2 regions of the Cellulomonas sp. P5_E12 genome follow, and region 2 is predicted to be linked to the other one. Evidence: predicted binding sites of a transcription regulator. Region 2 holds the regulator's gene; the other holds the start of a gene.

Region 1 (7,492 bases), on a different contig from region 2:
CACTGCGCGACGTCGAGGAGTGGCCCGCCGGGCTGCTGCCAGGTCATGGCGCCACCGTGCAGCTGTGGGAGCTCCTGGCGACGCTCGCGGCGGGGGATCTTGCCGTCGCGCGCGCGGTGGAACCCCATCTCGACGCGCTGGCGATCCTCGACCAGGCACGCACGGCGGGCATGGACCAGAGCGGCCTCCCGTTCTCGACGTGGGGTGTGTTCGCAGCCGAGACGCCGACGGCCCGGCTCCGTGCCACGCGCGCGCCGGGCGAGTCGTGGCGGCTCGACGGGCTCAAGCCGTGGTGCTCGTTGGCGGGCCGGCTCGATGGGGCTCTGGTCACCGCGGCGCTGCCCGGTGAAGGGGACGACCACGGCCTGTTCGTCGTCGACCTGCACTCCCCCGGCGTCGAACCCGTGCGTCACGCGTGGATCTCGCGTGGGCTGCGCGAGATCCCCAGCGGACCGGTGAGGTTCGACGACGTGGCCGCCGAGCTCGTCCGCGACGGCGACTGGTACGTCCAGCGCCCCGGCTTCTGGTGGGGCGGGATCGGCGTCGCGGCCTGCTGGTACGGCGGCGCGGTCGGCATCGCACGTCGGGTGCTGCTCGAGGCGCGACGCCGACCCGACGACCGGCTGCTGGCGATGCACCTGGGATCGATCGACGAACGGCTCGCTTCCGCGCGGTACGCCCTCGCCCACGCGGCGGCCGCGGTCGACTCTTCGGGCAGCACCACGGACGGAGGGCGGACGGCTGGTTCGGCCGCTGACCGCTCCGCCGGCCGCGTGCTGGCGAAGCGGGTGCGAGCGGTCGTGGCGCGAACGTGCGAGGCCGTGCTCGCGAGTTCCGGTCACGCGCTGGGCCCGGGCCCGCTGACCCAGGAGGAGGACCACGCCAAACGCGTCGTCGACCTCGAGATCTACCTGCGCCAGCATCACGCGGAACGCGACGACGCCTCCCTGGGCAACGCGTTGACCGCGTCCGAGGGCGACCCGTGGTGACGTTCGACGGTCGGGCTCCCGGAACACCGGCGATCGTGTGGTCCGCCGACCCGCGGCTCGCCGCGCTCCAGCCGCTGGCGGTGCCGCTCGGTGGCCGGGTGGTCGTGGTGGCTGCCCATCCCGACGACGAGACGCTCGGTGCCGGTGGCCTGCTCGCCGAGCTCGCGGCCGCCGGACGACCCGCGGAGGTCATCGTCGTGACCGACGGCGCCGCGTCCCATCCCGGGTCGACGACCCTGCTCCCGGCGGACCTGCGCAGGCGTCGGGTCGACGAGGTCCGCCTGGCCCTCACCGTGCTGTCGCCGGACTCTCCCGTGCGGCTGCTGGGCCATGAGGACGGCGCCGTCCAGGACCATCGCGACGACGTCACGCGGGACCTGCGAGACCTCCTGACGACCGCGGACCCGCCGCAGGTTCTCGTCGCCCCGTGGCGCGGCGACGGGCATCGCGACCACCGGGTCGTCGGCGAGATCTGCGCGGAGCTCGCGCTCGAGCTCGGCGCGCAGCTGCTCGAGTACCCCATCTGGATGTGGCACTGGGCTACCCCTGACGAGCCGCTGGTGCCGTGGCCGCGGCTGCGCGCGCTGACCTTGTCGGACCGGTCGGTCGTCCGCAAGCACCGGGCGACCGCCGCCCACAGCACGCAGGTGCGGGCCGCCTCGGCCGCGCCGCTGGACTCCGCCCCGCTGCACGCGGACTTCCTCGCCTCGTTCGATCGGGACGTCGAGGTCTACGTGGTCGCCGACGAGCAACCTGTGACGGACCTGCCGGCGTCGTACTTCGACGCGAGCTACGCGCGTCGAGCGGACCCGTGGTACCTCGAGTCGCGCTGGTACGAGGAGCGCAAACGCGCGGTGACGCTCGCGGCGCTGCCCGAGCAACGTCTGGGCACGGTCCTGGAGGTCGGGTGCTCGATCGGCATCCTGACCGCCGAGCTCGCACCTCGGTGCGAGCGATTGGTGGCGACCGACGTGTCGCCTGCCGCGCTCGCCCAGGCCAAGGAGCGCCTGGCGGACCGGAGCAACGTCGAGCTGCTCCAGCACGACATCGCCGACGGGGTGCCCGGCGGCGGCCCCTTCGACCTCATCGTCCTGTCCGAGGTCGGGTACTACCTCACCGGCACGCACCTGCGCGATCTCGCCGGCGCACTCCGGCAGTCCCTGACCGGCAATGGGAGCCTGGTGGCCTGCCACTGGCGCCATCCGGTCGCGGACTACCCGCTCGGCGGGGACGACGTGCACCGGATCCTGCGCGCCTCGCTCGCGCTGCCCCGCCTCGTCCAGCACGTCGAGGACGACTTCGTGCTCGAGGTCTGGAGCCGTGACGACCGTTCGGTCGCCCGTCGGGCCGGTCTCGCGTGACCCCGCGCGGTCCGGTCGGCCACGTCATCGTCGTGGTGCCGGCGCGGGACGAGGAAGACCTCCTCGCACGGTGCCTCACCTCGGTGGTCGCGGCCGCCTCCCAGTTGAGCGGCCCGACCGCGCACGTCGTGGTGGTGCTGGACGACTGCCTCGACCGGACTCCCGACATCGCGCGCTCGTTCCCGGTCGACGTCCACGAGGTCGCAGCCCGATCCGTCGGCGCAGCACGCGCCTACGGGGTCGCGGTCGGGCTTGCTGCCGGAGCGGCCCCGCTCTCGCGGACCTGGATCGCGTGCACGGACGCCGACTCGGAGGTGCCCCCTCACTGGCTCACGAGTCAGCTGTCGCGTGCCGACGCCGGTGCGGACGTCGTCGTCGGCACGGTGCGACCCGATCCGCAGGACCTGACCGAGGACCAGCTGGCCACCTGGTCTGCGACGCGCGTCCAGGGACGGCCGAACGGCCACGTGCACGGCGCGAACCTGGGCGTGCGGGCCGACGCCTATGTGCGAGCCGGCGGGTTCCCGCACCGCCCAGAGCACGAGGACGTCGAGCTGGTCAGGCTGCTCGCCCAGGACGCGCGACATGTCGTCGTGGCGTCCGACGAGGCCGACGTCCTGACATCCGGCCGTCGGTACGGACGGACCCCGAATGGCTACGCGGGCTACCTGAGAGCCGCGTTCGGCTGAGCTGCGAGGCCGCCGCGAGCAACTACGCGACCTCATCGTCGCGGGTCGCGCACGGCCGTCGTTCCTCGCGTCCCACGAGCTCGGCCCCGACGAGCCGCGTGACGCGTACGCCACGTTCGACGCTCGGCAGGACGGGTGGACCAAGGTCCATCTGCGGCCGGCGCCTCATGACCGGCGACCCGAGAGCTGTCATCCACGCCGCGACCTTCCACCGCGGGGCGGTGAGCGGGTCTGGCTCGCCCGCACAGGGCGTCCCTCGCCCGGCGGACGCTCTCGCTGGTCCCTCTCACCGCCCCGCTCTCGGGTCAGGACTGGATCGTCTCCCCCGAGGTGATCTGTGTGGTGTCGGCCCCGTGCTGGACCTCGATGCGCCGGGGCTTGGCGTCCTCGGACACGGGGATCGTCAGGGTCAGCACGCCGTCGGCATAGGTGGCCGAGATGGCGTCGAGGGCAAGTCCTCGGCCGACCGTGAGCTGGCGTGCGTAGGTCCCGACCGGGCGCTCCTTGGCCAGCCACTGGACGTCCTGCTCGGTGCTGCCGGTCCGCTGGGCGCGGATGGTCAGCGTCCGGTCCTCCACGTTCACGTCGATCGTCCCCGGGTCGGCACCCGGAAGGTCGACGTGCAGGACGTAGTGGTCACCGGACCGGAACAGATCGATCGGCATCGTCGCGGCCGCGCGCTCGGCGGACACCATCTGCCCGAAGAGCCGGTCGAACTCCTGGAAGGGGTCGAATCGCGTAGCCAACGCCCTCACCTCCTCGTCGTCGAGGCGCCGGACCTCCCGGGCCTCGGAGCTCGTCCGGCGCCTTGTCGCCGGACTGGCTACACCTCAAAGAATTAGCACTCGCACGTGGCGAGTGCCAGTCATCTCTGTTCGCCAAAGGTGAACTGGGTCGGCCTGCTCGGGCCGAGACCGAGGTGCCCGGTTGCACGGCGTTCGGGGCACGCTGATGGTGGATACCCCGGTATGTAGCGGCGTTGCCTCGACACGAAGGGCGAGCATGCGGTCAGTCTCCTGGTGGGTTCGCGACCTCGTCGTGCTCTGGCGCTCGCAGAGCGTCCGCGCCCTGCGCTGGCGCTCCGCACCGCGACCGGGTGCGCGGCACCGGACATCGAGCGGATGACCGACCGGCTCGATCGCGCAAGTCCCCGGTCCCAGCGCCTGCGATCGACGGAGCAACGACCGCGCCCAGTCCGCCGCACCCCTGATCGCCCGCAGCGCTCGCGACGCCACCGTGGGTCCGGCCGCACGCCGTTCGCCCGCACGCCTCGACGCACCTCAGGCCGGAGAACGCCGATCAGGCAGAGTTCAGCGGGCCGTCGCGCACCGGTGGGTCCGCCGGGTCCGCGGGCGCCACCGGCACGTCCTCTCGCGACGGCGGGTCGTCGAGGTCGCCGGAGCCGTCCGACTGCCCGTCCACGATCGGTCGACTCACGCGTGGATGATCGGGCCGTGGGCGTCGGGGTTACCGGGGTCGTCGACGGCGGGCGGCGAGTCCGCCGGCTCCTTGTCCGGAAGACCGTCCAGCTCGTCAGGCAGGTCGGGCGTGTCGTCGTTGTCGGGAACCGGGATGCTCATCGCGCGCCTCCTCGTGCAGGTCCCACCACGGTAGGCACGTGCCGCCTCCCCCGCGCGCCGGGCGACGCCAGAGGCGGACGGGATGCGTCGCCGGACTGTCGGGACCACAGTGGAAGCTCCACACCACCACGAACGGAGTCCCCTGTGAGCGACCAGAACGCGCACCCGACGGGCGTGGAGGACACGCCTGCCCTGCCCAGCGCGACACCGGCAGAAGGTCAGCCGGACCAGGGCGACAACCAGGACGTCCCGGCTCGCAAGATCTATCCGACCGATCCCACCGGAGCCGATCCGGCGTGAGCACGCACCCAACGCCTGCGTTCGCGGGCGTCACCGAGCTGATGCTTGTCCGACACGGGGAGAGCGTGGGCAACGTCGCCGCGACCGATGCGGAACGCGCCGGGCTCGAGGTCATCGACCTGACCACCCGGGACGCCGACACTCCTCTGTCGGCGCGCGGCGCCGTGCAGGCACAGGCGCTCGGCACGTGGCTGCGTGAACAGCAGGAGGGCACCGGCCCGCACAGCGTCTGGTGCTCGCCCTACGTGCGAGCCATCCAGACCGCGACGATCGCGTTGGAAGCTGCTGGCGCGGACGTCGACCTCCACCTCGACGAGAGGCTGCGCGACCGCGAGCTCGGGATCCTGGACCTGCTCACGACGACGGGCGTCGACGCCCGATACCCGGCCGAGGCTGCCCGCCGGCGTCACCTGGGCAAGTTCTACTACCGCCCCCCGGGCGGCGAGTCCTGGGCCGATCTCGTCTTGCGGGTGCGCCCGTTCCTGTCCGACCTCGATCGTGCGGAGGACGGTCGACGAGTGCTCGTGGTGGCTCACGACGCCGTCATCATGACGATCCGTTACGTGTGCGAGGCGCTGACGGAACAGGGCGTGCTCGACCTCGCTCGCCACACACCGGTACGCAACGCCGCCGTCACGCGGCTCGTCCGGAACTCCGACGGGACGGGGTGGGTGCTGGCGGCGTTCAACGAGGACGAGCACCTGGAGCGCGAGGGCGCCGCGGTCACCACCCACCCCGGAGACCGTGATGCCTTCCCGCACTGAGGTCATCACGCCGGCGCTGCTGCGCGACTGGCCCTTGCCTGCCGGTGCCACCTCGAAGTACGGCCGCGGGCAGGTGGTCGTGATCGGAGGAGCACGCAGCACACCGGGCGCGGCGCTGCTCGCCGGCGTCGCGGCCCTGCGCGTCGGAGCCGGTCGGCTCACGATGGCGGTCGCGAGATCCGTCTCGATCCCGCTGGCGATCGAGCTCCCGGAAGCCGGCGTGGTCGGCCTGCCCGAGACCGAGAACGGCTCCCCGGACGGCTCCGGGATCGAGCTCCTCGCCGGCGATCTTCAGACGGCCGACGCGCTGCTCGTCGGGCCCGGCCTCGACGACCCTGAACGGACGACCGACCTGCTCGGCTCGCTGGGCGCGATGGTCCCCCACAAGATTCCGGTGCTCCTTGATGCCTTCGCCCTGGGGGTGCTGCCCCAGATCCCCACCGTCGCCGAGCAGCTCGCGGGCCGACTGGTCCTCACTCCGAATCCCGAGGAGGCATCGCGCCTGCTCGGGGTCGACGAGATCGACGAGCACACGTGTGCTCGCATCGCGAAGAAGTACGACGCGGTCGTCACGTGCCAGGGGCGTATCGCGGCAGCCGACGGCTCCCAGTGGGAGGTGTCGACCGGGCTCCCGGGGCTGGCCACGTCGGGCAGCGGCGATGTCCTCGCGGGGGCACTCATCGGGATCCTGGCTCGTGGAGCGGATCCGGCGCAGGCCGCCTGTTGGGCCACCCACCTGCATGCGGCCGCCGGCGACCGGCTCGCCACCCGCATCGGCACGCTCGGATACCTGGCGCGGGAACTCCCGAACGAACTTCCCACGTTGCTCGACGAGCTCGCTCCGTAGTCACCGCTCTGGGTCTGTCTGGCGCGACGAAGCGAGCAGGGCCGGATGCGGCGGTCAGCCCATCTGCAACATGCGGGTCTGGAAAACTCAATTGCTCCTGGAGCTGCCCGCGGTGGCGCGAGCGGCACGCGGATCACGCGCGGCGATCCATCCGCCCGGCAGGGCGACGTCGACGCAGTGGCCGCCGACCACGATGCGCATGGGCACGCGGTGAGCGGCGCTACGACGTCTGGCGGTCGCCAGGGCGAATCGCGCGACGCTCCCGACGCTGTCGAGGCCCTGGATGTCGACCACCACGCCGTCGCGGTCCCCGGCGAGCATGAGCTTGTTCAGGGCGGCGGTCAGTGCGCCCACGGTCGCCAGATCGATCCGGCCCGTGACGCGCAGCGTCGGGACGGGCGCGTGCGTGTCGAACGACAGACTCGCAGACCGACCCCCGGAGCACGGGAGCGGGAACGGGGCATCGTCGAGGACCAGCAGGAACGTCTCGTCCACCAGCGCGCGCACCTGGGTGCCGAGGCCGCCGGCGGACTGCAGGGCGGTGGTCAGCCTCTCGGCCAGCGCGCGAAGCCGGACGTTGCGCTGCTGCGATGCCCACCGCAGCAGCTGAAACGCACTCTCGCTGTCGACGCCGTAGACAGCCATGAGGGCGCCCTTGGCCTGGTCGATGGCGGCGTGCGATTCCAGCGCGAGCTGAAGTTGGGCGTTCACCCCGTGGGCGACCGCTTGACGGACCCGTTCGGTGTCATCGATGAGGAACCCCCGCACCGTTCCCGTCTCATCGACCGGGCTCAGGGCGAGCAGGACTTCCTTCATCTCACCGGTGAGGTCGATCAGGCGGTAGGCACACACGGCCGGCTCGCCGGCGGTCACGGTGTCGTCGAGCGCGGCCTCGACACCGGATCGATCCTCGGGGTGGACATGGCTCAGGAACAAGGGCCGCGTCGGTACGACTTCGCCGG
Region 2 (7,492 bases):
GGTGTCCCAGGCAGACGTCGACAGTCTACGAGGCGCCACCGACGGAGCGGTCAGGCCCAGCGCCCCAGCCGCTCGGCCAGCAGAGCGAGGGCGACCGGGCCCGCGGTCGACGTCCGCAGCACGTGCGGTCCGAGCCGGACCGCCCGCGCCCCTGCCTCCACGAGGCGTCCGAGCTCGCTGTCCCCGATCCCGCCCTCCGGGCCGACCACGACGAGGCACTCGCCGGCGTCCGGCAGGGCCGTCGACGCGATGGCGTCCGTCGCGTCCTCGTGCAGCACCAGCGCGACCCCGCCCCCCGCGACGACCGTGCGGACCCGCTCGGCCAGGCCGCGGCCGTCGAGCGCGAGCTCGACGTCGGGTACGCGGGCGCGCCGCGACTGCTTCGCCGCCGCTCGCACGGTCCCCAGCCAGCGCGCCCGGCTCTTCGCGGCCCGGTCGCCGCGCCAGACGACGATCGAGCGCTCGGCCTGCCACGGCACCACCGCGTCGACGCCCACCTCGGTGGCCGCCTCGATCGCCATCTCGTCGCGGTCGCCCTTGGCCAGCGCCTGCACGAGCACGAGGGCGACGTCGGCCGCCGGCTCGACCACGCGCTGCTGGACCTGCACGAGCACACCGTCGGGCGTGACGGAGCCGACGATCCCGACGAGGCGCACGCCCGCGCCGTCGACGACGTCCACCCGCTCACCGGCGACCCGGCGCTGCACGACCCCGGCGTGGCGCCCCTCGGCGCCACCCAGCAGGTACGTGCCGCCGTCGGCGACGGCGTCGAGCGATCCGGGCTCGGCCAGGAAGACGGGCGCGCTCATGACGCGGTTGGCGCCGTCATGCTCAGCGGCCCGAGAGCTTGTCGCGCAGCTTGGCGAAGACGCCGGTGTTCGACGCGGCGAGCCGTGCCTCCGGACGCTCCTCGCCCCGCAGGGCCGCCAGCCGGCGCAGCAGCTCGGCCTGCTCGTCGTCCATCGCGGTCGGCACCTGCACCTCGACGTGGACGTGCAGGTCGCCGCGCCCGGCCGCGTGGAGGTGTCCGACGCCGAGGCCCTTGATCGTGACGACCTGGGCGGGCTGCGTGCCCGGTCGCAGGTCGACCTCGCGCGCGCCGTCCAGGGTGTCGAGCGTGAGAACCGTGCCCAGGGCCGCCGCGGTCATCGGGACCTCGAGCGTCGCGTGCAGGTCGTCGCCGCGCCGCACGAACGTGTCGTTCTTGCGCTCGCGCACCTCGAGGTAGACGTCACCGGCGGGACCGCCGGCGGGCCCGACCTCACCCTGGCCGGTCAGCTTGATCCGCGTACCGGTGTCGACGCCCGCGGGCACGTCCACGCTGAGCGTGCGGCGCGACCGGACGCGGCCCTCGCCCGAGCACTCGGTGCACGGCTCGGGGATGACGGTGCCGAAGCCGTGGCACGCGGCGCACGGCTGCGTCGTCATGACCTGCCCGAGGAAGGACCGCGCGACACGCTGGACCGAGCCCCGACCGCCGCACACCTCGCAGGTGCGCGGCGACGTGCCGGGCCGACAGCACGAGCCGCTGCACGTCGGGCAGACGACCGCGGTGTCCACCGGCACGTCCTTGTGGACGCCGAACGTGACGTCCGCGAGGTCCAGGTCGAGCCGCACGAGCGCGTCCTGCCCGCGCCGGGCGCGCGGGATCGGTCCCCGCTGCGCCGCGGCGCCGGTCGCGGCGCCGAAGAACGTCTCGAAGATGTCCTGGAAGCCGAACCCGCCGCCCATGCCGCCGCCGGGCGAGGACGGGTCGCCGCCGAGGTCGTACGCGCGGCGCTTCTCCGGGTTGCCGAGGACGTCGTACGCGCGCGACACGTCCTTGAACGTGTCCTCGGAGCCGGCGTCCGCGCCCGCGACGTCGGGGTGGTGCTCGCGCGCGAGCTTGCGGTACGCCTTCTTGATCTGCTCGGGGCTGGCGTCACGCGGGACGCCGAGGACCTCGTAGTAGTCGGTCACGAGAGGGGGTGCTCACTTCCAGCTGTCGTGGACAGGTGCGTGCAGGTCATCGGGCGGGTCTTCGGGCGGGTCACGGTGCCGGTCATTGCGCGAGGATGCGGGTCAGGTAGCGCGCCACGGCGCGGACCGCCGACATGGTGCCGGGGTAGTCCATCCGCAGCGGGCCGATCGAGCCGACCCGCGCCACCGAGCCGCCACCCTCGTCGCCGTACCCGGTGGTCACGAAGCTCGTCTCGAACAGCCCGTCGTGCTGGTTCTCCCGGCCGATGCGCACGGACACCGTCGCCGAGTCCTCGGCCATCTCGGAGAGCAGCCGCAGGAGCACGACCTGCTCCTCCAGCGCCTCCAGGACCGGGCCGATCGACCGGACGTCGGTCCCGCCGACGCGGGCGAGGTTCGCGGTGCCGGCGAGCACGACGCGCTCCTCGCTCTCCTGCGCCAGGGTCTCCTCGACCACCGCGATGACGGCCTCGACGAGCGCCTGGTCGGCGGGCGCGAACGCGTCCGTGAGCTCGCCGAGCGCCACCGGGAGCTCGGACAGGCGCCGGCCGGCCGCGCTGACGTTCAGGCGGGACCGCAGGCGCGCGACCACGGACTCGTCGAGGTCGGACGCGAGCTCCAACGTGCGCTGCTCGACCCGCCCGGTGTCCGTGATGAGCACGACCAGCAGGTGGCGCGCCCCGACGGGCACGAGCTCGACGTGCCGCAGCGCCGAGCGCCGCAGCGACGGGTACTGCACGACCGCGACCTGCTGCGTCAGCTGCGCGATCAGGCGCACCGCCCGGTCCACGACGTCGTCCAGGTCCTGCGCGCTCTCGAGGAACGCGCCGATGGCACGCCGCTCGGGGCTCGACAGCGGCTTGACGGTGGAGAGGCGGTCGACGAAGAGCCGGTACCCCTTGTCCGTCGGCACACGACCCGCCGACGTGTGCGGCTGGGCGATGTAGCCGCCCTCCTCGAGCGCGGCCATGTCATTGCGGATCGTGGCCGGCGAGACGCCGAGCGAGTGCCGCTCCACCAGCGCGCGCGAGCCCACGGGCTCCTTGGTGGCGACGTAGTCCTCGACGATCGCCCGCAGCACGTCCAGCCGTCGGTCCTCGCTCATGTCGCCTCCTTCGTCGTCGCGCCGCCATGGTCCCAGCGGGTAGCACTCCGCGCACGGGAGTGCCAATGCTACGCCGCGGAGCCGACACCCACGGGGCGGCCGCTGCGCGCCTCGACCGCACCGCTCGCGCCCGCACCTAGGCTGCCCGGGTGAACGACGACCGCTACGGCTCGGACGTGCTCGGGGGCTCCGCCTCGACGCACCACCGGCCCGCCCGCACCAGCCGCCCGCAGCCCGCCGAGACCGGCCTGGTCGTCGAGGAGGTCACCACGGGATGGGTCGGCGCCGTCGTCCGGGTCGAGAAGTCGGGCGGCCAGCACGTGGTCGTGCTCGAGGACCGGCGCGGCCGCACCCGCACCTTCCCGCTGGGCCGGGGCTTCTGGCTCGACGGCGAGCCGGTGGCGCTGACGGCCCCGGTCCGCGCTGCCGCGCCCGTGCGCCCCACCCGCACCGCGTCGGGCTCGGTCGCGGTGCACGACGCCCGCGCCCGCGTCGCCCGCGGCAGCCGGATCTGGGTCGAGGGCAAGCACGACGCGGAGCTGGTGGAGAAGGTCTGGGGTGACGACCTGCGGCTGGAGGGTGTCGTGGTCGAGCTCCTCGACGGCGTCGACAACCTCGCGGACGCCCTCCGCGACTTCTCCCCGGGACCGGGCCGCCGCGTCGGCGTCCTCGTCGACCACCTCGTCGCCGGGTCGAAGGAGAGCCGGATCGCGGCCGAGGCGGTCCGGGGGACGCCCGCCGGCTCCGTGCTCGTCCTCGGCCACCCCTACGTCGACGTGTGGCAGGCCGTCCGCCCCGAGCGCTTGGGGCTGTCCGCGTGGCCGGTCATCGAGCGCGGCACGGAGTGGAAGCACGGCATCCTGCGGGAGCTGGGCTGGCCCGCCGACGAGCAGGCCGACGTCGCCCGCGCCTGGCAGCGCATCCTGCGCTCCGTGGGCAGCTACGCCGACCTCGAGCCGAGCCTCCTGGGTCGCGTGGAGGAGCTCATCGACTTCGTCACGGCGTGACCGTGCCCGGCCACTCTCGCGGGTGGCCGGGCACCGTCTGTCGGGTCAGGCGGCGATCGGGTCGCCCAGCAACCGCTTGAACAGGAACGCCGTCGCGACGAGCACCACGGGCACCGCCACGAGCAGCCCGATGCCGCACAAGATCGCGCCGGCGAACAGGATCACCAGGCTGAGCAGGTAGAACAGGATCGTCGTCGACAGGTTCGCGGTGATGAGCTGGTAGCTCGCCTTGATCGCGTCGACGGGCGTCAGGTGCTTGTCGATCACGAACCAGAACGTGAACAGCAGCAGGAAGTTCACGACGAGAGACACCAGCCCGCCGAAGAACGGGATGAGGTTGAGCACCACGCCGATCGCTGTGAGCAGCAGCGCGGTGAGGACGATCGGTCCGGCGTCGACGAACTTGAAGAAGTCGCCGAAGGACAGCTCGCGGCCCTCGGTCACGGTCAGCGCAGCCCGGATGAACGCGGCCTGGATGAGGTAGCCGATGAGCGCGACCGCGGCGTAGAACACGATCAGCCCGAACGACAGTCCGATGCCCATGCCGCTGCCCATCCCGCGGCCGTTCGGGTCGAACAGCGAGGCGAAGCCGCCGAAGATCAGCGCCACGACCGTGAACACGACGGCCGCGACGACGAACCACACGAGCGCCGCCCCGATGAACAGGCCGCCGTGGCTCGTGAACTTCCGCCACCCGTAGGAGAAGGACTCGCCGATGGGCGACGCCTGGACCGGGGGGCCGTAGCCGCCGGCCGGCGGCGGGTACGCGCCCGGGGGTGCCTGACCGTAGACAGGCGCCGCAGGTGGATAGGCGCCCGGAGCCGGCTGACCGTAGGGCGAGCCCTGGGGCGGGTATCCCCCGGCGGGCGGCTGGCCGTAGCCCGGCGCCGGAGGGGGCGGATAGGCGCCGGCGGGCGGCTGGCCGTAGCCGGACGGGGGCGGCGGCGGGTATGCCCCGGCGGGCGGCTGGCCGTAGGACGGCGGAGCAGGCGGCGCAGGCGGAGCGACGGGCGGGGCGGGTGGTGCGACGGGCGGGGCGGGTGGTGCCGGAGGAACAGCCGGCGGGGCGGGCTCGGGTGCCGGAGGAGCTGCGGGCGGCGCGGGCTCGGGCTCGGGAGCCGGCGGTACGGGGGCGGCCTTCTCGACGGGGTCGGGTGCCGCGGGCGGTTCGGCCGGCGTCTCGGGAACGACCGGTTCAGCGGGCTTCGCGGGGTCGTCGTCACGCGGCGGGGTACCGCCGGGGTTCTCGCTCATGCGTGGCCTCCCTGGTCACAGGGCGGTCGTCGCCCACGCCAGCGAACCGAAGGCGGCGGTCGCATGTCAAGGAACCGCGCTTTCCGGGCATGTCGGAACGGAGGACGTCACGACCCGCCCGTCGGTAGGCTGCGCGGTGCCGTCACGATGACGACCCCTGACGAGGAGCGAGCCACGATGTCGTACGAGCACCACGAGACCCCGCCGCCGCACGGCGCGGACCAGACGCGCTCGCTGGGCATGCTCGCGCACCTCGGCGGGATCCTCGCGTACTTCTGGGTCGGCTGGCTGGCCGCGCTGGTGATCTGGCTGGTCAACCGGGAGAAGGGTGGCGGCGCCGCGGACGAGGCACGGGTCGCGCTCAACTTCCAGCTGACGGTCCTCGTCGGCTTGGTCGTCTGCGCGATCGTGCGGGCGATCCCGGTGATCGGGGTCGTCGGCTGGCTCGGATTCATCGCGCTGGGCATCATCAGCCTCGTCGTGAGCATCCTCGCGGCGCTCGCCGTCCAGCGCGGCGGCTCCTACCGGTACCCGTTCAGCCTCGAGCTGGTGCGCTGACCGTCAGCCGACGAGCGTCCGGACGACGGCGTCGGCGAGCAGCCGGCCGCGCCTGGTGAGCACGATCCGACGTCCACCGGTCGCGGCATGCCCGTCGACCAGCCCGTCCGCGACCAGCCCGGCCACCGACGGGCGCGCCTCGGTGGGCAGCGCGTCGAGCGGGAGCCCCGATGCCAGCCGGACGCCGAGCATCAGGCGTTCCAGCACGGCACCCTCCCCGGTGACCGTCTCCCGGCCCGCCGCGGGGCTCAGGCCGCGCTCGAGCCGGTCGGCGTACGCCCGGGGGTGCTTCACGTTCCACCAGCGCACCCCTCCGACGTGGCTGTGCGCCCCGGGGCCGATCCCCCACCAGTCGTCGCCCCGCCAGTAGCTGAGGTTGTGCCGGCAGGCGTCGGCGGGCGTGCGCGCCCAGTTGCTCACCTCGTACCAGCCGAGCCCGGCGGCCTCGAACAGGTCGTCGGCCAGCTCGTACTTGGCGGCCTGGTCGTCACCGTCAGGCAGCTCGAGCTCTCCGCGGCGCACCTGGACCGCCATCCGGGTTCCGGCCTCGACCACGAGCGCGTAGGCGGACACGTGGTCGACGCCCGTCTCCAGCGCCGACTCGACGCTGGTGCGCCAGTCGTCGAGCGACTCCCCCGGCGTGCCGTAGATGAGGTCGAGCGAGACAGCCAGGCCGGCCTCGCGGGCCCAGCGCACCACGTCCGGGATCCGCCGGGGGTCGTGCGTGCGGTCGAGCGTGGCCAGCACGTGCGGCACGGCCGACTGCATGCCGAAGGAGACGCGGGTGAACCCCGCCTCCGCCAGGGCGACCAGCGACTCCGGCGTCACCGAGTCGGGATTCGCCTCGGTGGTCACCTCGACGTCGTCGGCAAGGCCCCACCCCTCACGGACGCCGCCCAGCATGCGGGCCAGGTCCGGGACGGCCAGGACGGTCGGTGTCCCGCCGCCGACGAACACGGTGCTCACCGGGCGCGGCGGGAGGTCAGCCAGCACGGCGCGCGCCAGCTCGATCTCCCGCAACGCCGTGTCCGCGTACGCGCGCTGGCTCGCGCCGCCACCGAGCTCGGTCGCGGTGTACGTGTTGAAGTCGCAGTACCCGCAGCGCACGGTGCAGAACGGCACGTGCAGGTAGACGCCGAACGCGCGCTCGTCGGCACCCTCGAGGACCGACGCGGGCAACGCGCCGTCGTCGGGGGCGACGTCTCCCTCGGGGAGAGCCGGGCTCACTTCTTCTTCGCGTCCTTGCCGCCGGCCGACCCCGCGGGCTCGCTCGAGAGCGCGGCGATGAAGGCCTCCTGCGGCACGTCGACCCGACCGATCGTCTTCATGCGCTTCTTGCCCTCCTTCTGCTTCTCGAGGAGCTTGCGCTTGCGGGTGATGTCGCCGCCGTAGCACTTGGCCAGGACGTCCTTGCGGATGGCCCGGATGGTCTCGCGCGCGATGATCCGGGCGCCGATGGCGGCCTGGATGGGCACCTCGAACTGCTGGCGCGGGATGAGGTCCTTGAGCTTGGCCGTCATCATCACGCCGTACGCGTAGGCCTTGTCCTTGTGCACGATCGCGCTGAACGCGTCGACCGTCTCGCCCTGCAGCAGGATGTCGACCTTCA

Evidence for each region. The regulator HrcA, encoded in region 2, represses chaperone genes, less so after heat shock. The targets are predictions, from matches to a motif close to TTNGCACTCGNNNNNNNCGAGTGCNAA.
Region 1: a site for HrcA is predicted at 3,878-3,904, ahead of ACXJKA_RS07245 (Hsp20/alpha crystallin family protein). Genes of this name have one in related genera too.

What each region holds. Positions count from the first base shown of each region.
Region 1 is NZ_JBFUMP010000006.1:177,094-184,585, reverse strand. Features, by position in the region: gene ACXJKA_RS07260 (acyl-CoA dehydrogenase family protein) at 1-989, shown strand, start outside; gene ACXJKA_RS07255 (PIG-L family deacetylase) at 983-2,350, shown strand; gene ACXJKA_RS07250 (glycosyltransferase) at 2,347-3,039, shown strand; gene ACXJKA_RS07245 (Hsp20/alpha crystallin family protein) at 3,345-3,785, opposite strand; gene ACXJKA_RS07240 (hypothetical protein) at 4,339-4,476, opposite strand; gene ACXJKA_RS07235 (hypothetical protein) at 4,473-4,619, opposite strand; gene ACXJKA_RS07230 (hypothetical protein) at 4,764-4,919, shown strand; gene ACXJKA_RS07225 (histidine phosphatase family protein) at 4,916-5,683, shown strand; gene ACXJKA_RS07220 (NAD(P)H-hydrate dehydratase) at 5,667-6,530, shown strand; gene ACXJKA_RS07215 (ANTAR domain-containing protein) at 6,618-7,492, opposite strand, start outside.
Region 2 is NZ_JBFUMP010000013.1:18,759-26,250, reverse strand. Features, by position in the region: gene ACXJKA_RS12205 (16S rRNA (uracil(1498)-N(3))-methyltransferase) at 51-809, opposite strand; gene dnaJ (molecular chaperone DnaJ) at 832-1,959, opposite strand; gene hrcA (heat-inducible transcriptional repressor HrcA) at 2,042-3,064, opposite strand; gene ACXJKA_RS12190 (DUF3097 domain-containing protein) at 3,214-4,071, shown strand; gene ACXJKA_RS12185 (hypothetical protein) at 4,117-5,325, opposite strand; gene ACXJKA_RS12180 (DUF4870 domain-containing protein) at 5,473-5,883, shown strand; gene hemW (radical SAM family heme chaperone HemW) at 5,887-7,110, opposite strand; gene lepA (translation elongation factor 4) at 7,107-7,492, opposite strand, start outside.